DNA from 3 places in the Erythrobacter aurantius genome. Region 2 is predicted to be linked to each of the others. Evidence: predicted binding sites of a transcription regulator. Region 2 holds the regulator's gene; each other region holds the start of a gene.
The links. Region 2 encodes LexA, which represses DNA repair genes until DNA is damaged. Its sites were predicted from a motif close to GTTCCNCNCTTGTTCT; they were not measured.
Positions count from the first base shown of each region.

Region 1: a site for LexA is predicted at 2,515-2,530, ahead of L1K66_RS09635 (ImuA family protein). Genes of this name have one in related genera too.
Region 3: a site for LexA is predicted at 4,781-4,796, ahead of L1K66_RS03615 (ribonucleoside-diphosphate reductase subunit alpha). Genes of this name have one in related genera too.

Region 1 covers NZ_CP090949.1:2,023,036-2,030,817, reverse strand. Annotated here, with positions in the region: gene L1K66_RS09645 (PilZ domain-containing protein) at 1-31, opposite strand, end outside; gene L1K66_RS09640 (DNA polymerase Y family protein) at 97-1,659, opposite strand; gene L1K66_RS09635 (ImuA family protein) at 1,601-2,479, opposite strand; gene L1K66_RS09630 (sodium-dependent transporter) at 2,588-3,988, opposite strand; gene panB (3-methyl-2-oxobutanoate hydroxymethyltransferase) at 4,124-4,996, shown strand; gene L1K66_RS09620 (bile acid:sodium symporter family protein) at 4,981-5,952, opposite strand; gene L1K66_RS09615 (tetratricopeptide repeat protein) at 6,000-7,478, opposite strand; gene prsR (PEP-CTERM-box response regulator transcription factor) at 7,471-7,782, opposite strand, start outside.
Region 2 covers NZ_CP090949.1:2,243,736-2,251,517, forward strand. Annotated here, with positions in the region: gene moaC (cyclic pyranopterin monophosphate synthase MoaC) at 1-290, shown strand, start outside; gene L1K66_RS10735 (molybdopterin molybdotransferase MoeA) at 287-1,477, shown strand; gene lexA (transcriptional repressor LexA) at 1,684-2,373, shown strand; gene L1K66_RS10745 (ComEC/Rec2 family competence protein) at 2,402-4,666, opposite strand; gene gltX (glutamate--tRNA ligase) at 4,731-6,161, shown strand; gene L1K66_RS10755 (citrate synthase) at 6,201-7,487, shown strand; gene L1K66_RS10760 (hypothetical protein) at 7,503-7,709, shown strand; gene L1K66_RS10765 (sensor histidine kinase) at 7,699-7,782, opposite strand, start outside.
Region 3 covers NZ_CP090949.1:721,268-729,049, forward strand. Annotated here, with positions in the region: gene nadB (L-aspartate oxidase) at 1-1,541, shown strand, start outside; gene L1K66_RS03600 (VIT1/CCC1 transporter family protein) at 1,538-2,236, shown strand; gene L1K66_RS03605 (TraB/GumN family protein) at 2,314-3,255, shown strand; gene L1K66_RS03610 (alpha/beta fold hydrolase) at 3,394-4,299, shown strand; gene L1K66_RS03615 (ribonucleoside-diphosphate reductase subunit alpha) at 4,859-6,877, shown strand; gene L1K66_RS03620 (hypothetical protein) at 6,859-7,038, shown strand; gene L1K66_RS03625 (PilZ domain-containing protein) at 7,252-7,611, shown strand; gene L1K66_RS03630 (hypothetical protein) at 7,739-7,782, shown strand, end outside.

The DNA.
Region 1 (7,782 bases), 220 kb from region 2:
CAGAGGATCTGTCAGCACGGAAACCTGTCATGGGAAGGTTATCTCACCAACCGGTAAAAAAATCCTGACCGGATGGATAATATGCGATTAGGATTTTCAGGCGGAAAGTCCCTGCAGGAACCAGTCCGGAACCCCTCCCCGCCCATCCGCGGCGTGGCCGTGGCGGTAAATCCAGTAGCGTCGCCCGCTCGCATCCTCGATCCGGTAGTAATCGCGCAGGCGCACGCTGGATCTTTCCCGCCACCATTCGGGCGCGATCCTTTCAGGGCCTTCGACGCGTGCGACCTCATGCACATTGCCGCGCCAGCGAAAGCGCTGGGGGCAGCCATCGGGCGAGGCATAAAGGACGGAAATCTTCTCCGGCCTGTCCAGCAGTTTGAGCGGCCTTGCATGGAATTCGAACGCCCCCTGCAAGGCAGGCTGCGGTTCAAGCGGCGGGCGCCAGGCCTGCGCGCGCTCTGGCAAATGGCTGGCATTGGGAGCCGGGCGACGCACGGCCTGCGCCCCCAACCGCACCGTCAACCGATCGACAAAGGCGGCAAGCGAAGTGCCGTGCCGCTCCGCCGCCTGTTCGACATCGGCCTGCATCATCGCCAGAGGCTCGCTCCAGCTGGCGCACAGTCGCACGGTCTCGATCCCGAAACCGGCATCGACCTTATCAAGCTTTTCCTCGAACAGGCGGGCGATATGCGCCGCCTCCCGCGTTGCCGCCGCCAGCTCGATGCGCAACCCGATCACCTCGCCATCGACGCGCCACAGACCCAGTTCCAACCGCCGCGCCCCTTCGGCCCGCGCCTCAAGTTCGCGCGCCATGTCCTGCGCAAGATCGGCAATCACCCGGTCGAGCAATGAGCGGTGGCGCAGCGGCTCCATCAGGCGGCGTTGCACCAGCGGCATCTGCCGCACCTCGACCGGCAGCAGCGGTTCGGGCACGCGGCCCAGCAGCTGATCGAGCCGTACGAGCGGATTGGCGCTGGGCGATTTGCGATTCCGAAACCGGCGATGCAGCGCGTCGCGCGCAGCCGCCTCGCTGCGGTCAACCGCGCCCGTGGCGATACCGGCCAGATCGCCAAGCCGTTTGAGGCCAAGCCGGCGCAGCACCGTCAGCACATCGTCATCCAGCCTGAGCGCCGCGACCGGCAGATCATCCAACGCGCGCAGCGGGTCCTGATGCGGGTCGATGATCGCATGGCGCGGCCCGTAATGCGCCAGCGCCCATGCCGCCCCCGCCGTGGGTGCGATAGCCGCGCGCACCGCCAGCCTGCGCCTCGCAAACGCCGCCTCGACATCAGCCAGCAGCCGCTGCTCCCCGCCAAACAGATGCGCGACAGCCGTCACATCGACCAGCAAGCCGTCGGGCGGGTCGAGCGCGCTCCACGGCCCCCAGCGGCGCGCCCAGACAGCCAGCGTTTCGAGCATGGCGAGATCACCGGCAGGATCGGATGGCGCGGTGCAAAGTTGCGGGCAAAGCGTGCGCGCATCCGCTAGCATCATGCCCGTCTGCGCTCCGGCATCGCGCGCGGCATCGTTCACCGCATCAATGCGCGGCCCATGCGCGGTTTCGGTGATAAGAACCGTCGGTCTGGTGTCGCAATCCTGCTCAGGCGCGAGCGACAGCCGCCAGCGATCGACCGACAGTCGGGCGCACCAGATGGCCAATATCCGGCGTGGCGGCGTTTGCGGCGGCGTTTGACGGGGCTGATCGGCGGATGTGGAGGTTTGCATCGTCATCGCTCAATATCCATTCGCCCGGTGCGTGGGCGCGTGCGCGAAACAGCCTTGCCTTCCATGCAGGCGCGCCGGGTGCGTCCGCGTTCCAGCGCGGGTGTGAGGACGGAGCCGCTTCGACCTGCCAGCGCATCCGGGCAGAAGACAGGTCAGCCTCCGCGTCGAGCCGCACCAGCCACAGCGCCACGCCATGCTTTTCCGCAGCAAGGCTGAGACGGCGCGATGCGGTGAAGTCGAGCGCGCGCGGATTGCCGGTGATCTCTCCGATCACGCAGGCCAGATCGCGGCACCGCACCCCTTCTTCGAGAGCGAAGAGCGCATCTTCGGGCGTTTTCGCCTCGACATGGATCAGCCGGTCTCGCAGGTCGGGCGGCAATCCGGCGCGAAAGGGGCGGCCCGAACGCTGGATCGCCCGCCTGTCCTGCACCCACAGCACCTGACGGCGATCCTCCACCTCTGCCAGAGGGTCTTCGCCTTGCCCGCCCGCCACCTTCAGCGCGTCACGCGCCAGCGCCAGCGCGAACCCCGCCCCGCTCGCATCATCGGCATGGGCGAATATCTCGCTATGCAGCGGTTGATCGGAAAGACCCGGACGCCAGCGCGCCTCCCGCGCCTTTGACAGCGCGGCAATGTCTTTCGCCGACAATAGCGCAGCAGAACGCCGGATCCCTGCGCCGCCCCCCTTGGGGCGCGACGGAACCGAAAAGGCATCAAGCGCTGTCGCGCTGCGAGGAGGAACAGATATCGTCATAGGAACACCGATAAAGACTCATGCGAGTCTTATTTGTTCCTATTATGTTCCATATATGGGAGACGATTGCAATGCCCGATTCAGGGCCGCAATCGCCTCCGTGAAAGGTTAGCCGAACAGGCCGAAGAACATGATCACTGCCAGAACGGCCGGGCAGACAAACCGCACCAGCGCGCGCCACAACTGGTGCAGCAATCCGTCCAGACCGTTCTCTTGATCAATCAGCCGCGCATCCGCGATCCAACCGACAAAGATACAGGTCAAAATCGCGCCAATCGGCATGAACAGCTTTGCCGTCACACCATCCAGCGCATCGAAGAAATTCGCCTCGGCAAAGATCGGAATGAAGGCGAGCGGACGGAAATCGGCCATGTCGTTGAAAGACAAAGCCGACAGCACGCCCAGCACGGCGGCGCCAAAGCCGACGATCCCGGTCGCCACAGGGCGCGACATGTTGAACTTTTCAAACATCCAGGCGGTGGGCGCTTCGAGCAGCGAAACCGAACTGGTAAGCGCGGCAAAGAAGACCATGATGAAGAACGCGAGGCCGATCAGCGAACCGAACGGCATGGCCTGGAACGCAATCGGCAGCGACTGGAACATCAGGCCCGGCCCGGCGCTGGCCGAAAGGCCGGCTGCAAACACGATCGGGAAGATCGCCAGACCCGCCAAGAGCGCAACCGCGGTGTCCGCTCCGGCGATGATGCCCGAAGTCTCAGCCAGATTGGTGTCGCGATTGGCGTATGCGCCATAGGTCATCATGCCCGCCACACCCAGCGACAGGGAGAAGAACGCCTGACCGACAGCGGCAAGCATGACTTCACCCGTCAGCTTGGAGAAATCGAAGGTAAACAGATAGCTCACCGCATCGCCGAAATTGCCGGTGAAGGCACCATAGATGGTGATGCCAAGGAACAGCACGAAGAACAGCGGCATCAGGTAAACCGCCACCCATTCGATCCCGCTCGAAATACCGCGAGCGACGAAGAACATGGTGATTGCTAGGAACCCGAGGTTCAGGCCGACCATCAATCCGCCATCCCCGAACAGCGCGGGCAGCAACCCTTCGATATCGCTCGGATCGCGCCCTTCGAATGCGCCGCCCGTAAGCCCGGTCTGCACCAGATCACCCGCGAAAACGCCGATGTAATAGACCACCCAACCGCCGACCACACAGTAAAAGCTGAGGATCAGGAAGGCGGCGAAGACACCCAGCGAGGCGAGCACGCTCCACCCCTCGGACGCGTTCGAATCCCGTGCGAGGCGCCGCACGCTTTCAGGCGCGTTGGCCTGCCCGTGGCGACCAACCAGCACTTCGGAAAGCAGCACCGGCAGACCGATCAGCAGAACGCAGAAAATGTAGAACAGGACAAAGGCACCGCCGCCGTTCTCACCTGCTTCGGCGGGGAACCTCCACATATTGCCCAAGCCAACGGCAGAACCCACCGCTGCAAGAATGAACGCACTGCGTGATGACCAGTTTTCGTGGCCTGAACCTGCTGCTGCCATGTCTGAAAATCTATCCTCAATTGACGCGCGCTTCCCCGCGCGGATTCCCTTGTTGCAACCTGTTTGCAATGTTTTGGCGCCGAGGCCAAGGGGCAAGCTTGGTCTTTTGCCTGTGTGGCGCTAGACGCTGGCAACATGTCGACCACATTCCAGCTCGATACGAGCACAAGCCGCGCCAATCCCACCCCTGCGCCGATGAAACGGCTGACAGTGCCGCGCATCCGCGCGCGCAAGGCCGACGGCGTTACCGCTGAACCGTTGGTGATGTTGACAGCCTACACCGCGCGCCAGGCGCAATTGCTCGATGCGCATTGCGACCTGTTGCTGGTGGGGGATTCGCTGGGTCAGGTGATTTACGGCCTGCCCTCCACCATTCCGGTGACGCTGGAAATGATGGCCAATCACGGCGCGGCGGTGGTGCGCGGCAGCTATCATTCGGTGGTCGTCGTGGACATGCCTTTCGGCTCCTATGAGGCATCAAAGGAACAGGCGTTCGAGAGCGCGGCCTATCTGCTTAAACAGACCGGCGCTGCTGCAGTGAAGCTGGAAGGTGGCGAAGCCATGGCCGAGACGGTCGAATTCCTCAATTCGCGCGGCATCCCCGTGATGGGACACGTAGGCCTGACCCCGCAGGCGGTGAATGTGCTGGGCGGCTATGCCGCACGCGGCCGCTCCGACGCGGAAGCCGACAAGATCGTCAGCGATGCCGTCGCGTTGGACAAGGCGGGAGCCTTTGCCATCGTCATCGAAGGCGTCGTCGAACCGATCGCCATCGAAGCGACGCAGGCCGTGTCCTGCCCCACCATCGGGATCGGCGCATCGGCGCAATGCGATGGTCAGGTGCTGGTGACGGAGGATATGCTCGGCATGTTCGAACGCGTGCCGCGGTTCGTCAAACGGTATGAAGACATCGCCGCCATCATCGACAAGACAGTCGCCAGTTACGCCGAAGAAGTGCGCTCGCGCAGCTTCCCCGGTGAAGAGCAGACCTATCAACCCAAGGGCTGATTGCGGGCCAGCAGACCGGCAAGCGGTGCGGCGATCACCAGCTGCAGCAGGTGGTAAAGCAGCAGCGGCGCAATGACGAAGCCGGCGGCTTCTGCCGGAAACAGGATCGCTGCCATGGGCGCGCCGATGGCGACGCTTTTCTGCGCTCCTGCAAACAGGAAAGCGATGCGGTCTTCGCGCGGTGCCGAAAGGAACCTCGCGGCAGTCCATGCGCCGCCGCTTGCGACCACCAGATAGATCAGCACCAGAACGATCAGCACCGCCCATTGCGATGCGCCGAACATCGTCCCTAGCCCCTGCTCCACCGCGCCCGAAAAGGCGACATAGACAGCGATGCCGATAACTGCCCGGTCAAGCCATGCGACATCGCTCTTGCGTTCGCGCAGCCACTCGATCGTCCAGCCCTGCACCATCTGCCCAATGACAAATGGCAGGATCAGGATCACCCCGATCCGCACAATGGTTTCGGTGCCGATCGCCACAGCTTCGCTGCCTGCAAGCGCCGCGAACAAGGGCGCGGTGATGAAGACACCGGCAATGTTGATCAGCGCAGCCCCGACCACGGACAGCGCGATATTGCCACTGGCGAGACTGGTATAGGACGTCGCCGATTGCACGGTAGAAGGCAGGCAGCCAAGATACAGGAACCCCAGCGCGACAAGCGGGGGCAAAACTGTACCAGCAAGCCCTGACAGGCCCAACCCGATCACAGGCATCACCCCGAACACCCACAACATCAGCGGCAGGAAAAACCGCCAGTTCGCAAGGCCCCGTGCAATTTCTCCGCGCGCGATGCGCATACCGTTGACCAGAAACAGCACGAAAATCGCCACATTGGATACCGTCTGAGCGGTCGCGCGCGCTTCACCGGCGGCAGGCACGATCATCGCCAGCAGCGTGGCAATGAACAACACCGCGATCATCGGGTCGGCAAGGATCGAAAGGCGGGAACGCATCGCCCCGCCACTGCCTTGTGTCGTGCCCCTTGTCGAGCGTTTGCGCCTCAGCGTTTGAGGAATTCACTCGGCTTCAGTTCGCCAAGCATGGCCGCAAAGCGGGCAGCCTCAGCTTCATCTCCGAGGTTTTGTGCTGCCTGCGCACGCAGGGCCAGCACCTCCAGGTCATTGCCTGCACCCAGCGCAATAGCTGTATCCAGCAGCACACTCACCCGCAGCCAGTCCTCTTTTAGCGCGCTTTCTTCAGCGAGCAGGAAGAGCGCATCGGTGTTTTGCGGATCCCCGGCGATATAGCGGGCAAGCAGGACTTCGGCTGCCAGACCGTCGCCAAAGCTGCGATAGGCATTGATGATCTTGCGCGTCAGCGGCCATGACCGCCGCACCCTTGCCGCGACTTCATAGGCTTCGAGCGCCGCCTTCGCATCGCCTCTGGCAAGCGCGACATCACCGGCGAGCGCATGGAAATCAGCCGAATAGGGCGCTCTGCGGATCAGGTTTGCGGCCTGTCCCCCTGCACCAGAGGCATTGCCTGCGGCGACGCTTCGGCGAAGATCGGCGGTAATCGCCGGCACCGACGCATCGCCATGACTTGACCCGTCGAGCACGACCGGTTGGTTGGAACGCGGCTCGCGCGCACGCTCGATCAACGCGAGGCCACGATTGCGATTTCCCATCCGTTCCAGACTGCGCCCCACCACCATCTGGAGATAGGGCGATGCCGAAGGGCTGGCGGCTTGCGAGGCGTAACGATCGACCAGTTCCCGATCACGCCCGCCCAACCCCAGCGCGCGGGCAAGCAGTTCCTTGACACGCATATTGTCGGGCTGGCGCTTGGCGAGTTCGTCTAGCGCTTCTGATGCGGTGTCGTAATTGCCCTGCTGCAAATCGACAATCGCGCCGAGCATCACTGCGGCAGGCACTGCCTGCGCGCGCAATCCGCTGCGGTTGAGCAGATTGCTTGCGAGCACGGGATCGTCTCCACGCGCCGCCAACACCGCCTGCAGGTAATGCACCTGCGGATAGTTTGGCGCAAATTCGGCGAGTTCGCGCACGACCCGCAACATCTCGCGATACCGCCCCAGATCACCCAAGGTGGCCGCGTAATCCGCCATCACCTCGGGGTTGCGCGGATCAGCCGCAACTGCCGCTTCAAACCACGGCAGCGATTCCTCCAGACCATGCGCATCGCGCACCATTTGCGCCTTGAGCAGCACCGCTGGCGCGTATTGCGGGTTCAGTTCAAGCGCATAATCCGCTGCGTCGATGGCAATCAGATGTTCACCACCGCGGAAGCGCAAACGGGCGATGTCGACCCACAGACCCGGATTTTCGGGCTCGAGTGCGCGCGCCTCGTCATACAGGCGCCCGGCTTCGAGCAGATTGCCGTTCTCGACCGCCAACCGGGCATCATTCACCAATTCGAGAAAGGTATCGCTTCCCGTAAGCGCAGACGCATCTGCGCCTGATTGTTCGTTCGAACAACCAGCCAGAGCGATGGCAAGGCCGAGGGCAAGCAGGCTACGCATGCAGATCATACTGCTTCAGCAAGTCGTAGAGCGTCGGGCGGCTGATCCCGAGCAATTTGGCAGTGCTGGAGATATTGCCTTCGCTACGAGCCAGCGCGTGCCGGATGACGCGGCGATCCGCCAGTTCCCGAGCAGCCTTGAGATTGAGCACTTCGGCGGGCTCCTCCTCGTCGGTGTCGAAATCGAGATCAGCCGCGCTGACCAGCTTGCCATCAGCCATGATCACGGCCCGTTTCACCCGGTTTTCAAGCTCGCGGACATTGCCGGGCCAATCATGCGAGTCGATCGCTGCCAGCGCATCAGG
Region 2 (7,782 bases):
TCATGGCGGCGAAGCGCACCGGGGAACTGATCCCGCTGTGCCATCCGCTCGCGCTTGACGCGGTGAATGTGGACTTCGCTTTCGAGGAAGACGGGATCCGCGCCACCGCCACCGCTTCGCTGACGGGCAAGACCGGGGTGGAGATGGAAGCGATGGTGGCCGTCTCCACCGCGCTGCTGACCGTCTATGACATGGCCAAGGCGATCGACAAGGGCATGATGATCGGCGAGGTTCGCCTGATCGAGAAGCGCGGCGGCAAATCCGGCCACTGGAAGGCCGACGAGGCATGAGCGCGCTGCTGACGCTGGAGGAAGCGCAGGAGCGGCTGCTGGCGCTGGCGCCTGCCCTTCCCGCCACCACGGTGGAGATCGGGCCGAACTTGGCAAACCGCTATCTCGCCAGCGATCTCAAGGCTCTGCGCACCCAGCCCCCGGCGGACCTGTCGGCGATGGATGGATATGCGATTGCAGGCGAAGGGCCATGGGAGCGGGTGGGTGAAAGCCGCGCTGGCGGCCCTTTCGAAGGGACACTTGCCCCCGGTCAATGCACCCGCATCTCAACCGGCGCGCATGTGCCCGACGGCGCGGACCGCATCCTCATCCAGGAGAACGCGGAGATTGCCGGAACCAGCGTCGCGCTTACTCCGGGTGAGGCCTTGCCGACGGCGGGGCGGCATGTGCGCAAGGCCGGGTTCGACTTCTCCACTGGCGACACGGTGCTGAAGGTCGGCACGCAGCTCACGCCCGGCGCAATCGCACTCGCGATCGCAGCGGGTCATGTGCAGGTCCCCGTGCTCACGCCGCCGCGCGTGGCGGTGCTCGACAGCGGAGACGAACTTGCGCCGCTGGGTGCGGAGGTGAGAGAGGACCAGATACCGGCAAGCAACGGCGTCATGATCGCTTCAATGCTGCAAGCCTTGGTCGGGGAAACGACCGCGCTCGGTCCTGTGGCGGACGATCCGGCGGCGCTGGCGGACGCGCTGGCCAAGGCAGAGGGGCACGAGATCCTTATCACCTCCGGTGGTGCTTCGGTGGGCGACCACGACCTGATCCAGCAGGCACTGAAGGACTGGGGTGCCGATCTTGCGTTCTGGAAGGTGGCAATCAAGCCGGGCAAACCCTTGATGGTGGCAACGCGCGGGGAAACCGTTGTGCTTGGCCTCCCGGGCAATCCGGTGTCGAGCTTCGTCACCGCCTTCCTGTTCGCGCTGCCGCTGGTGCGCAAGGCGATGGGCGCTGCCTCTCCCTTGCCCCGCGTTTCGCAAGCGGTCTGCGCGGAAGCATTACCTGCAACCGGGAGCCGCCGCGAGTTCCTGCGCGGGGTAAGCGAAGGCGGCAAGGTGCGGCTGGCGGCATCACAGGATTCGAGCGCCCTGTTCGCATTGGCTCAGGCCAATTGCCTGATCGACCGGGCTGCGGGTTCTCCCGAAACCAAACCGGGAACGTCTGTTCCTGTGTACAACCTCCAGAATGGCTGAGTTCTGAGGGTTTGCGGACGATGTGTGCTTGACTTGGCGGAACAGGTTGCCTATTCGTTCCGCATTCGTTCACCATATCGGTGCGCGAACAGTGCTTCGCACCGCACCCTGCCCCTCGTTGGGAAGGCGTGCCTCTGGGAGCGCGCCATTCCAGCACCGTGCGGCAAGGATGCCGTGCGCCAAGGTGCGCCTAAACGGAGTTTGCCATGTTGACCGCAAAGCAGCATGAACTGATCCGCTTCATCCAGCAAAGGCTGGAAGAAACCGGCATTTCACCCAGTTTCGAGGAAATGAAGGAAGCCCTCGATCTCAAGAGCAAGTCGGGCGTCCACCGCCTGATCTCCGCGCTTGAGGAACGCGGCTTCATCCGTCGCCTGCCCAACCGTGCGCGCGCACTGGAAGTGATCCGTCAGCCAGAGGATGCGACCCCTGCGCCGCGCTCGACGAAGCCGGCCAATGATGCCGCGCCTGTCGTCATGCCCAAGGCCCCGAGCATGCCCTCCCCGGCGAATGACGTGATCGAGATACCCTTGCACGGCAGGATCGCTGCAGGTGCCCCGATCGAAGCCCTCGAAGGGCAAAGCTCATTGCCTGTGCCCGCCGCGCTACTCGGCCCCGGAGAGCATTACGCACTTGAGGTTTCGGGCGATTCGATGATCGAAGCCGGCATCTTCGACGGCGACTTCGCGCTGGTTCGCCGCACCAACACCGCGCGCGATGGCGAAATCGTGGTTGCGCTGGTCCGCGGCGAGGAAGCGACGCTCAAGTATCTCTACAAGGATGGCGGAATGGTCCGGCTCGATCCGGCAAACGCTGCCTATGATCCGCAGGTCTACGGCCCGGATGAAGTCCAGGTTCAAGGCAAGCTGGCAGGGCTGCTTCGGCGGTACCACTGATTGCTGCGGGGCGCGGTGAGATGGCGGGCTATCTGCCTGCACCGCGCCACCAGCCATGTTCGCCCTGCGCTTCGGCGACGCTGGTAACGCGTCCGGATGACAGGTTGAGCGCCAGACCGCCGGTTCGCTCGAGCAAGCGCCGGTCCGCCTTGAGCCAGCGCGGCTTGCAGGATCGTGGCAGGAACCGGTCCGCAACAACGATGTCCGCCTGTTCGCAAGCAGCCGCCAGTGCGCGTTCCTCAATGAGTTCACGGTTCCGCGCGAGCAACAACGTCCAGTCGCGTCCACCGCGCTGAATAGTCATCACGCAGAACTCGGGAGAACAGCGCGCCCCCTCCCACTGCACAAGAGGAACAGGTTCGCTCGCAACACTCGCCAACTCCATCAGATTGTCACGCGAATAGGACGAGTTGCTATCCCGCAACGAAAGCAGTTCCCGACTCCCATCGGCGCCAGGCACCGTGATGCCGACATGCCGACCGTCACGGCCAATGAGAACATCGGGGATCGGCGTCGCCAGCAACATCATGGTTGCGACGACAGCAGGGATCAGGCCCAGCAAACGCGCCCGCCCGCTCCAAAGCGCCAGCCACAGCCCTCCACCGGTGAACAACGCGATCACAAGCCCGCTCATCTGCGGCATCAGCTTCACCGAACCCGGCTGCTCGGCTGTGAAATGCGCGATCCCGAGCAAGAGATCGAGCGAGGCTTGCACCAGCCACCAGAAAGGCCCGCCCATGCCGATCAGATCGAACAACAATCCCAACGCGATCAACGGCATCGCAATGAACGTGACCAGCGGAATCGCGATCACATTGGCAAAGGCACCGTAAAGCCCCGCCCTGTGGAAGTGGAAAAGGACGATCGGCATCAGCGCGATTTCGATCACCATCCCCGTCACGAACAGCATGAAGGCGCCGCGAAGCACCCTCTTCACCCACTTCTCCTCACGCGGTGCGAGAAATGCCTTCGCCGGACCACTGCTGTGCAAGGCGACAATCGCAATCACAGCCGCGAAGCTCATCTGGAAACTCGGGCCGATCACACTTTCAGGCCACAGCAGCAGCACGAAGACCGCAGCCACAGCCACCATGCGCAGCGAAAGCGCATCCCGCCCCAGGGCCAGCGCCATCAAGACCAGCATGGCAGCAGCACAGCTTCGGACCGTCGGAACTTCCGCTCCTGTGAGCAAGGTGTAGCCAATTCCGACGACCGCCCCGACCGCAGCAGCAACCACGGGCAATCGAACCCGCAAAGCTACGGCCGGAAACAACGCCAAAAGCTTCAACGCAACCAGATAACCTGCCGCAATCACGGCGCTGACGTGCAGCCCGCTGATCGAAAGCAGGTGCGTCAACCCGGCATCGCGCATCGCGTCTTCATCGCTTTCGAAGATCGCCCCTCTGTCCCCGCTGGCAAACGCCGCTGCAATCGTCCCGGCTGAGCCGTCCACTCTCGCGCGAACATGAGCCGCCAACCAGCGTTGGACTGCAGCGAGGCCAGTCGCCCTAGGTGCTGCCTCGACTACCTCAACCGAACCGATAACGCTTCCGGTGGCGGAGAGCCCCTTGAACCATGCGGCGCGCGCGAAATCGTATGAACCGGGCAACATGGGGCTCGCCGGCGGCATCAGGCGGACACGCATCCTTACAACAGCGCCTTCGGCAACCATGGCCGGAGAGGCCGTGGTCGCCTGCGTGGGACCAAAGGGCAAGGCATCTAGTGGAACATTCACCCTGATCTTCCGGCTTTGGGCCGTTTCCGCGTCCCTCACCGCCAATGTCAGCCGGATGCGATCCTGCGCAGGCTGATCTTCACGCTCGAGCACATAGCCCTGAATCCGCTCGACAACAGGCCGTTCAATCGCTGGTGCCCCGACAATCTCCGACCGCGCCCAGATCACCGCCATGCCGATCGCGAAGACCAACGAGCAGACGATGACTGAGCGGCGAAGGTGATCGCGATCGGGCCGATCAAGCCAAAGCGCCAGTGCAACCAGAGCCAAGAGCGCCGCCAGCCCCATGGTTGAAGTCCATTGCCATGGGCCGGGCAAGGCGAACCAGGCGAGGATGCCTGCGGAAAACACCACAGCCAGCCATGGCGCGCGGTCAAAGCCGGAGTTCGCAAGAAAGCGCTCCGCACCGGCTGCCGCCATGTGCGTGACGCTGGACAATCCGCCGCCCCTTTGCCACAGGCGCGTTGCAGGCTTTTGCAGCCCTGACGGTACGCCGCCCACGGCGATTGATCCGCCATCGGCATCGCCCGCAATCGGAATTATCGGCGCATCAGCCATTGGCCATCGTGCCCCTTGGGTTCGGCCTTTTCGGATGCAGCAAGTGAATAGGAAATAAGCGCTTATGGCAAGTCCAGCGGCACAAAGTCCCGGCACCGGTCAGGTGGTCACCCGCTTTGCCCCCTCGCCCACCGGCTTCCTTCATATCGGCGGGGCGCGTACAGCCCTGTTCAACTGGCTGTTTGCACGGCATCATGGCGGCAAGGCGCTTTTGCGCATCGAGGATACGGATCGCAAGCGTTCCACTCAGGAAGCGATCGACGCGATTATCGACGGGCTCGACTGGATGGGTCTGGATTATGACGAAGCTCCGGTGTTCCAGTCGCAGCGCGCCGAACGTCATGCCGAAGTCGCGCACAAGCTGCTCGAGGCAGGCCATGCCTACAAATGCTTCGCCACGCCTGAAGAGCTTGAGGCCATGCGCGCCGAACAGCGCGCAAACAAACAGCCGATGCGATATGACGGACGCTGGCGTGATCGCGATCCTTCGCAGGCTCCGGAAGGCGCCCCCTTTACCGTTCGGCTCAAGACGCCGGTGGATGGCGAAACGACGATCGACGACAAGGTCCAGGGCCGCGTTTCTGTCAAGAACATGGAACTGGATGATTACATCATCCTGCGCGCTGACGGTACGCCGACCTATATGCTCGCAGCGGTTGTCGACGATCACGACATGGGCGTAACCCACGTCATTCGCGGAGACGATCACCTTAACAACGCCTTCCGCCAATTGCCGATCTACCACGCGATGGACCAGATCGAAGGCGGATGGAACGATCCGGTCTATGCGCATATCCCGCTGATCCACGGTTCGGACGGTGCAAAGCTGTCCAAGCGCCACGGCGCGCTGGGCGTAGAGGCCTATCGTGATGAAATGGGCATCCTTTCAGAGGCACTGTTCAATTACCTGCTGCGCCTTGGCTGGGGCCATGGTGATCGCGAAGAGATTACCCGCACTGAAGCAATCGAGCTGTTCGACCTGGGCGGCGTGGGCAAGAGCCCGTCGCGTTTCGACCTGAAAAAGCTCGAAAATCTGAACGGACATTACATTCGCGAAAGCGATGATGCGAAACTTGCAATGCTGGTTGCTCCCCGGATTGGCGGCAATGTCGATATCGAATTGCTGACGCAGGCTATTCCTGTGTTGAAACCGCGCGCAAAGAATTTGAACGAACTTGCTGATGGCGCAGGGTTTTTGTTCGCGCAGCGACCCCTTGAAATGACCGAAAAGGCAGCTCAGCTGCTCGATCCGGACAGTCGCTCGAATCTGCGACTATTGTCGGACCGGTTTTCGCAGGAAAATGACTGGACAAGCGAGGCACTCGAAGCCACTACGAAGGCGCTTGCGGAGGAACTGGGGTTGGGCCTTGGCAAGCTGGCGCAGCCGATGCGTGCGGCGCTTACCGGGACGACAACGTCCCCAGGAATTTTCGATGTTCTGGTCCTTCTGGGACGGGAAGAATCCCTGGCGCGGCTCGACGCACAAGCGGCGTAAGCGGCCAAGCCAGATCAACAATTGGGCAGGAGACAGACCTTGGCAGACAAGCAGGCGAAACTCGAACTGAACGGCGAATCCTACGAGTTTCCCGTTCTCTCAGGAAGCACCGGCCCGGATGTGGTCGATATTCGCAAGCTTTACGGGCAGACCGGCGCTTTCACCTTCGATCCCGGCTTTACGTCGACGGCAAGCTGCGAAAGCGCGCTGACCTATATCGACGGCGACGAAGGCGTTCTGCTGCACCGCGGTTATCCGATCGGCCAGCTGGCAGAGCATTCCAGCTTCATGGAAGTGTCCTACCTGCTTCTGAATGGCGAACTGCCGAGCCAGGAAGAGCTCGACGACTTCACCTACACCATCACCCGGCACACCATGCTGCACGAACAACTTTCGGTGCTGTATCGCGGTTTCCGCCGCGACGCGCACCCGATGGCAATCATGTGCGGCGTCGTCGGCGCGCTGTCAGCGTTCTATCACGACAGCACCGACATTTCCGATCCGGAACACCGCAAGATCAGCTCACACCGCCTGATCGCCAAGATGCCCACGATTGCGGCAATGGCGTACAAATATTCGGTCGGGCAGCCGTTCATGTATCCGGACAACCGCCTGTCCTACACCGGCAACTTCCTTCGCATGACCTTTGGCGTTCCGGCTGAAGAATACGAAGTCATTCCGGCAGTGGAACGCGCAATGGACCGGATCTTCATCCTCCACGCAGACCACGAACAGAATGCCTCGACTTCGACCGTGCGTCTTGCCGGTTCTTCGGGCGCCAATCCGTTTGCCTGCATCGCAGCTGGGATCGCCTGTCTCTGGGGTCCGGCGCATGGCGGTGCGAACGAAGCTGCGCTCAACATGCTCAAGGAAATCGGCACGCCCGACAAGATTCCGCACTATATCGAGCGTGCTAAGGACAAGAACGATCCGTTCCGCCTGATGGGCTTCGGTCACCGCGTCTACAAGAACTACGATCCGCGTGCGACCGTGATGCAGAAGACCGTGCGCGAGGTTTTCGATGCGCTGAAGGTCAACGATCCGCTGTTCGAAACCGCGCTTCAGCTGGAAGAGATCGCACTGAACGATCCCTACTTCATCGAGAAGAAGCTGTTCCCGAACGTCGATTTCTATTCGGGCATCATCCTTTCGGCGATCGGTTTCCCCACCACCATGTTTACCGCGCTGTTCGCTCTGGCCCGCACCGTTGGCTGGGTGGCACAGTGGAACGAGATGATCAGCGATCCCGGCCAGAAAATCGGACGTCCGCGTCAGCTCTACACCGGCCCCACTGAACGCGATTACGTTCCGATCGCCAATCGCTGATCGGGCATTCACCGAATGAGCGCGATCCTGAAGCTGTTGCTAGGCGGCTTTGGGGTCGCGCTTTTCATTTTGGGGGCAATCTGGGCGTTGCAGGGTGCCGGAATACTGAACTGGCCCGCCGGCAGCTTCATGCTGGCAGACCGGAGCTGGACGCTTTACGGCGCGGTCACGGCTGCAATCGGACTGGTACTGATGCTGGTGTCGACGCGGATCAATCGTTAATCCGGGCCAGCGTCAGGCGGAATTCAGCCCCCTCGCCCTTGTCACTGGCCGCCACGACTTCAAGGTCCCCGCC
Region 3 (7,782 bases), 1.5 Mb from region 2:
CCGGACTAACGGCGGCGCTCGAACTGGCGACCCGGCTCAAGGTGCTGGTGCTGGCCAAGGGTTCGCTCACCGGCGGTTCGACCGCCTGGGCGCAAGGCGGGATTGCCGCCGTGCTCGACGCGGGCGACACTTTCGAAAACCATGTGCGCGACACGATGATCGCGGGTGCGGGTCTGAATGACAGGGCCGCGGTCGAATTCGTGATTGAGCGCGCGCCCCGCTCGATTGACCGGCTGTGCGAACTGGGTGTGCCCTTCAACCGCGAAAGCGGTGATCTCCACCTCACCCGCGAAGGCGGGCATTCGCATCGCCGCATCGTCCATGTCGATGACGCGACCGGATGGGCGGTGCAGTCCGCGCTGCTGAAAGCGGCGGAGGCGAACCCCAATATCACCATGCTGGGCGGACGCACCTGCATCGACTTCATCACCGATCGCCACCGCGAACAATATTCGGGCGCGGGCCATGTCTGGGGCGTCTATGCCCTGAACGAGGAAACCGGGCGGGTCGAACGCCACATCGCCCGCGCCACCGTGCTGGCCGCCGGGGGTGCCGGGCGCGTCTATCAATTCTCCACCGCCCCGCGCGGCGCGACGGGCGATGGTATCGCGATGGCATGGCGGGCAGGCGCGCGTGTCTCCAATATGGAGATGATGCAGTTCCACCCCACCTGCCTCTACAATCTCGAGGTCAAGAACTTCCTGATCACCGAAGCCGTGCGCGGCGAGGGCGGACGGCTGTATCACCCGGAAACCGGCCACCGTTTCATGGCCGATTACGATCCGGAACGCATGGAGCTGGCCCCGCGCGACGTGGTGGCGCGCGCGATCGACGATCAGATCAAGCGGTTTGGCCTCGATTACGTCCATCTCGACATCAGCCACCAGCCCGAAGACTTCGTGAAGGGCCATTTCCCGACGATCTACGAAAAGCTGCTGGGCCTAGGCATCGACATGACCAAGGGGCCGATCCCGGTCGTCCCGGCGCAGCATTACACCTGCGGCGGGGTTGTCGTCGGGCTGGATGCACGCACCGATTTGCCCGGCCTGTGGGCGGCGGGCGAATGCACCGAAAGCGGGCTGCACGGCGCCAATCGCCTCGCGTCCAATTCCTTGCTCGAGTGTTTCGTGTTCGGCGAAGCGGCGGCGGACGATATCCTTGCCCGGTGGGATGCGCTGGAGGCTCCGCCCGCGATCCTGCCGTGGGACGAAAGCCGCGTGACCGATTCCGACGAAGAAGTCGTGATCAAGCAGAACTGGACCGAGATCCGCCGCTTCATGTGGAACTATGTCGGCATCGTGCGTACCACCAAGCGGCTTGAGCGGGCCAAGCACCGGATCGAATTGTTGAAGCGCGAGGTCGAGGATTATTACGGCGCGTTCCGCGTCACCACCGACCTGATCGAGCTGCGCAACCTGATCGAAGCCGCCGACCTGATCGTGAAAAGCGCGCTCGCCCGGCACGAAAGCCGGGGGCTGCATTACACGATGGATTATCCCGAGATGGCCGACGAGGCGAGAGATACGGTGCTGGTGCCGTGAGCCGGCTGCACACCGAAACGCACGCGATCGAGCGCATTGGCTGGCTGAGAGCCGCTGTACTTGGTGCCAATGACGGGATCGTTTCCACGGCAAGCCTGATGGTGGGCGTCGCCGGAGCTTCTGCTGGCAAGCCCGAAGTGCTGCTGGCTGGAGTCGCCGGTCTTGCCGCTGGCGCGCTGTCGATGGCGGCTGGCGAGTATGTCTCTGTCAGCTCGCAATCCGATACAGAGGCAGCGGACCTGGCGCGGGAGCGCACCGAACTTGCGACCCAGCCAGAGGCCGAACTCGCTGAACTGGCCGGCATTTACGAAGCACGCGGACTGTCGCCCGATCTGGCACGGCAGGTGGCGGAGGAACTGACCGCGCATGACGCGCTTGCGGCGCACGCCCGCGACGAACTGGCAATCAACGATCTTACCCGCGCGCGGCCATTGCAGGCGGCGCTTGCCTCAGCGGCTACCTTTGCGATCGGTGCCGGCTTGCCGCTGCTGGTTGGACTGCTGGTGCCGACCGCGCAGCTGACTTTGGCTGTAGTGATTTCGTCCTTACTTGCGCTGGCGGTTCTGGGTGTCCTGGCTGCAAGAGCGGGGGGCGCGCCGGTATTACGCCCGGTGGCGCGGGTCGTGTTCTGGGGGGCGCTGGCAATGGCGGTCACCTTCGGTGTCGGGGCACTGTTCGGAACCGTGGTTGGCTAGGCCGACTTGTCATGGTGGCGCAGGGCAAGGGCCTGTGTTCACCAACCATGCAGTCTTGCGGCAATAATCACTCTGCCATGCTCACACCATTTCGCTCGATCATGCTGTGCTGTCTTGCATTTGCGCCGCCTGCTTTCGCCCAAAACTCCGCCCCTGACGTAGCCGCATCCCAAAATTCCATCGTTGTCACCGCGCAGCGTTCCGGTGCGCCGATGTGGACGATCGACACCGATAGCGGCACGATCATCCTCGTCGGTGAAATCCGCGCTGTTTCCAAATCGACCCCGTGGTTGCCGGATCGGCTCAAGGAAGCGACGGCGGAATCGCAGCGGGTGATCCTGCGGGCGGCGCCGAAATTCTCTCCCGGGGACGTGCTGCGCCTGATCTTTCGCGGCGGGCGCTTTACCAAATTGCCCGATGGCGCGGTGGCGGCGGATTATCTCTCGCCCGATCAGCGCGCGCGGCTGGCGGCGCTGGAGGCGGAATATGATGTCGATTACGATCGCCGTTCGCTGCTGATGACCAGCTTCGATCTGCTCGCCCGCCGGCTCGATTTCGATGACGAGACAACCGATGACGCCACCGATGTGGTGCGCAAGGCGGCGGACCGCGCCGATGTGCCGATCACGCGGCCCGAACGGTTCCGGGGCGAAGACCTGCTCGACAGCCTCGCCGAGGCGGACCCGGCGAGCCATATCCCCTGCCTCGAAGCGGCGATGGGTGCGACAGAGGCGGGGCAGGAGATCATCCGCGCTCGCGGCGATGACTGGCGCAAGTTCGACATTCCGGCGGTGATGGACAATCCGCTGGAGGTCGCGCTGGGCCGATGCTGGCCGTGGGCGGACGATGAGCTGGGAGAGGAGATCCGCGGCCAGTGGGTCGGCATGATCACCGATGCCTCGCGCGAACCGGGGGTGACGCTTGCCGTGGTGCCGCTGCGGGTGCTGGCGGAGGAGGGCGGCGTGCTCGATCTGCTGGAGCAAGAAGGTTTCGTGATCGGCGGCCCCGTCTGGCGCTGAGTGCGGCCGCCCTCGGTATTGACGGTATTTTCGTGCGAGGCGTTCGCAAAAGCTTGCCATCCGGCGGCAAAGCCGCTTTGAAAGCTCCTACGCAATTACCACGCCCCGCAAGAGGGCGGATCGAGGAGCAACAACACTATGCCGCACATCGGTGCGAACGGGCTTTCCTTGTTTTACGAGGATCACGGAAATCCCGAACATGAACCCATCCTGCTGGTCATGGGCCTTGGCGCGCAGCTGACGCTGTGGCCGGATGAATTCGTCGAGGCGCTGGTAGCGAAAAGCTATCGCGTGATCCGGTTCGACAATCGCGACATCGGCCTGTCCGACAAGATGGAAGGCGCGCGCGCTCCTTCGGTGCCATGGCAGGTGATCCGCCAGAAGCTCGGCTGGCCGGCCAAGGTGCCCTATACGCTGACCGACATGGCCGACGATGCCGCCGGGCTGCTCGATGCGCTCGACATTGCCCGCGCGCATGTCGTCGGCGCTTCGATGGGCGGAATGATCGCGCAGCTGATGGCGGTTCATCATTCGGACAAGCTGCTGTCGCTCACCTCGATCATGTCGACCACCGGCAATCCCAAGCTGCCGCAGGCGGAAAAGCACGCGATCGAGGCGCTGACAGCGCCGCTCAAATCGCTGGACGAGGATGTGGTTGTCGAACACGGCATAAACATCGGCCGGAACATCGGCAGCCCCGGCTTCCCGCCCGATCCAGAGCGCCAGCGCGAGCGCGTGCTCGCCAGGGTGCGTCGCAGCGTCTACCCGCCGGGTCTGCCGCGCCAGCTCGCCGCGATCATCGCCGATGGCGATCGCCGCGCCCGCCTGTCGCGCATCACCACGCCAACGCTGGTGCTGCATGGCGAGGATGATCCGCTGGTCAAGCTGGAAGCGGGGCAGGACACGGCAAAGCACATTCCGGGTGCCAGGCTGGTGACGATCCCCGGCTGGGGCCACGATCTGCCGATCGAGCTGGTTGACCGGCTGGCGAACGAGATCGCGCTGCACGCCAAGGCGGCACGGGCGACCACTCCGCTGGACTGAACCGGGGTTCCACTGTCGAAGCCGTAGCGGCGGAAGGCTGGGGAAAGCCCGGTCTACCGCCGTTTGCCCGGCCGCGCGCAACGCAACAAAGTTGCTGCATGCAGGGCGAAAGATTCAACGGTTGATTCGAAAGATTCAATCACCAAATTTTTCTTCACAGATTCAATTTGGGGCTTGCGCGACCCGCGACTCAGGCTTTCTCCACGCGTCGCGGCGTTGCAGCATGATAATACACCGCCTTCGCATGTCGAATCGTGGTTAATCTGCCGTTGACCGGACTCCCGCGCTGATTCATCATCTGGTGGTTCGGTTCGCAATGGACCCCCCAAAGATAGTGATTTCTCTCACGCCCAAGCTTCTGATGCGAAGGCGCGACCGGGGGAGGAGTCGCTGACAAGTCTGGGGATGCGCTGTGGATCGGGGATAGGTCGATGGACAAGTCCGGGGGCAATCTGGGGCCAGTCTGTCGATGAATAGGTGCAGAACAGAATCGGAACATGGCGCGCTATCCGCTAAAAGGGATCGCCAGACCGATTCGAAAGACGCGAACGGGGCTAAAATGGAATTCAAGGCAAGTGACGAAGTGCTGAGCGACGCAGAGACAGGCGCGCCAATCGCCACAGAAGAAAAGAATGCAAAGGCCGTTACGATGGAAAAGCCCGACACCGGAAGCGACGCCCTGATCGCGGCAAAGAGTGCGGAAGCGCTCGGCAACGCGATGGCCGCAGCCGCCAAGGAGGCCGCCCAGCCCGACAGCAAGAAGATCAACGATCGCCGGTTCGACATCCAGACCGACGAATCGCGCGATGCCAACCTCACCGAATTCGGCAAGGAAACGCTGACTGATCGTTACCTGCTTCCCGGCGAGAAGTATCAGGATCTGTTCGCGCGCGTCGCCGATGCCTATGCCGACGATCAGGATCACGCGCAGCGCCTGTATGATTACATCTCGAACCTGTGGTTCATGCCCGCCACTCCGGTTCTTTCCAACGGCGGCACCAGCCGCGGCCTGCCGATCAGCTGCTACCTCAATTCGGTAGAGGACAGCCTCAACGGCATCGTCGGCACCTGGAACGAAAACGTCTGGCTCGCATCCAAGGGCGGCGGCATCGGCACCTATTGGGGCAATGTGCGCGGCATTGGCGAACCGGTGGGCCTCAACGGCAAGACCAGCGGCATCATCCCCTTCGTGCGGGTGATGGACAGCCTGACGCTGGCGATTTCGCAAGGCTCGCTGCGGCGCGGCTCGGCAGCGTGCTATCTCGACGTTTCGCACCCCGAGATCGAAGAGTTCCTCGAGATCCGCAAACCGTCAGGCGATTTCAACCGCAAGGCGTTGAACCTGCACCACGGCGTGCTGCTGACCGACGAGTTCATGCAGGCTGTGCGCGACGGGGCCGAATTCGAGCTGAAGTCGCCCAAGACCGGTGAAGCTCGTGGCAAGGTCGATGCGCGTTCGCTGTTCCAGAAGCTGGTCGAAACCCGGCTGGCCACGGGTGAACCCTACATCGTGTTCTCCGACACGGTGAACCGCATGATGCCCAAGCATCACCGCGATCTGGGCCTGAAGGTTTCAACGTCGAACCTGTGCAGCGAAATCACCCTGCCGACCGGGATCGACCATCTCGGCAATGATCGCACGGCGGTGTGCTGCCTGTCCTCGCTCAACCTTGAAAAGTGGGACGAGTGGAACGGCGACAAGCGCTTCATCGAAGACGTCATGCGCTTCCTCGACAACGTGCTGCAGGATTACATCGACCGCGCGCCGGACGAGATGGCCCGCGCCAAATATTCCGCCGAGCGTGAACGTTCGGTCGGTCTCGGCGTGATGGGCTTCCACTCCTTCCTCCAGATGAAGGGGCTGGGTTTCGAAAGCGCGATGGCCAAGGCGCTGAACCTCAAGATGTTCAAGCACATCCAGGCCAAGGCATCCGAAGCGTCGATGCTGCTCGCACAGGAGCGCGGGCCGTGTCCGGATGCTGCCGAAATGGGCGCGATGGAGCGTTTCAGCTGCAAGATGGCGATCGCGCCGACCGCGTCGATCAGCATCATTTGCGGCGGGACCAGCGCCTGCATCGAGCCGATCCCGGCAAATATCTACACCCACAAGACGCTGTCGGGATCGTTCATCGTCAAGAACCCGTATCTCGAAAAGCTGCTCGACAAGAAGTCGAAGAATTCGACCAATGTCTGGAACTCGATCCTCGAAAAGGGTGGATCGGTGCAGCATCTCGATTTCCTCACGCCCGAGGAAAAGAGCGTGTTCAAGACCAGCTTCGAAATCGACCAGCGCTGGCTGCTCGAATTCGCTGCCGACCGTGCGCCCTATATCGATCAGGCGCAGTCGCTGAACCTGTTCATTCCGGCTGACGTGGACAAGTGGGACCTGATGATGCTGCACTTCCAGGCATGGGAGAAGGGCATCAAGTCGCTCTATTACCTGCGTTCGAAATCGGTCCAGCGCGCAGGCTTTGCCGGCGGGGTCGAAGCCGACAACACATCGGACGCGGCCAAGATCGAACTGATGGCGCAGGCCGGCGAACAGACCGATTACGAGGAATGTTTGAGCTGCCAGTGATCGCCCGATTGCTGTCACTGCTGATAGAGGAAAGCCCCCGCGAACAGGTGTTCGTGGGGGCTTTTCTTTTGATCGGAGGGCTTTTGATCCTTCCGTTCATGCTGTCATACCTGATCCAGCTTGCGCAGTGGGTGCACTCGGGTTGGTCCCATCATGGCTGATGGAAGATCGCTTGGCGGGCGACGCTCGGCCTGATGTCGATAGCCTGCGGTTGGATCGCTCTGCTGGGTGCGGCCAAGCTGTCGGTCTATGGTCTCGTGCGCGCGGGGATCATGCATGATCCCTGGCAGTCATAGCCCGAAGGGATCTTTTTTCAGCGACCCCTAGTCCCGATTTTAAAGTGCATTAAGGGGCTCTACCTAACCGTCAGGTCTATGAAAACACGCCAGTCTTCACGCAAGAAAATCAACTTGCCGGGCCGGTATATTTCCGGTTCGGGCGAATTGCAGGATGTCGTGCTGCGCGATCTTTCGCCCAGCGGCTGCCGTTTCGATCTCGGCTTGCGCCGACTGACGCAAGGGTCGCCACTGCAGATATATGTTGCGGGCACCGGGCCGCACCGGGGGATCGTCAAATGGGTTGCCGGCGGCGAGGCAGGGCTGGGCTTCCTCGTACCGCTGCCGGAAAGCCAGTTCGGCCGATTTCAATCGAGCCACATCCCCGACCCTGTCGATCGCAATATCGGCGTCGGCCTTGATGATATCGGCCAGATCAAGCCGCAGCGTTTCTGCTGACACGCATGACCTGCGCCGCGCCGGGCGCAACCCCCTCGCACTTCGCTGAAAATTGTGCCAGTCTCCCGATCGGGATCAGAGACGGGCGCAGGCGTGGATCGCTGCGTCATCGACGGGAGTACACGATATGACGCCGCAACTCTGGATCGGCATAGCGGGCACGGTGTTCGC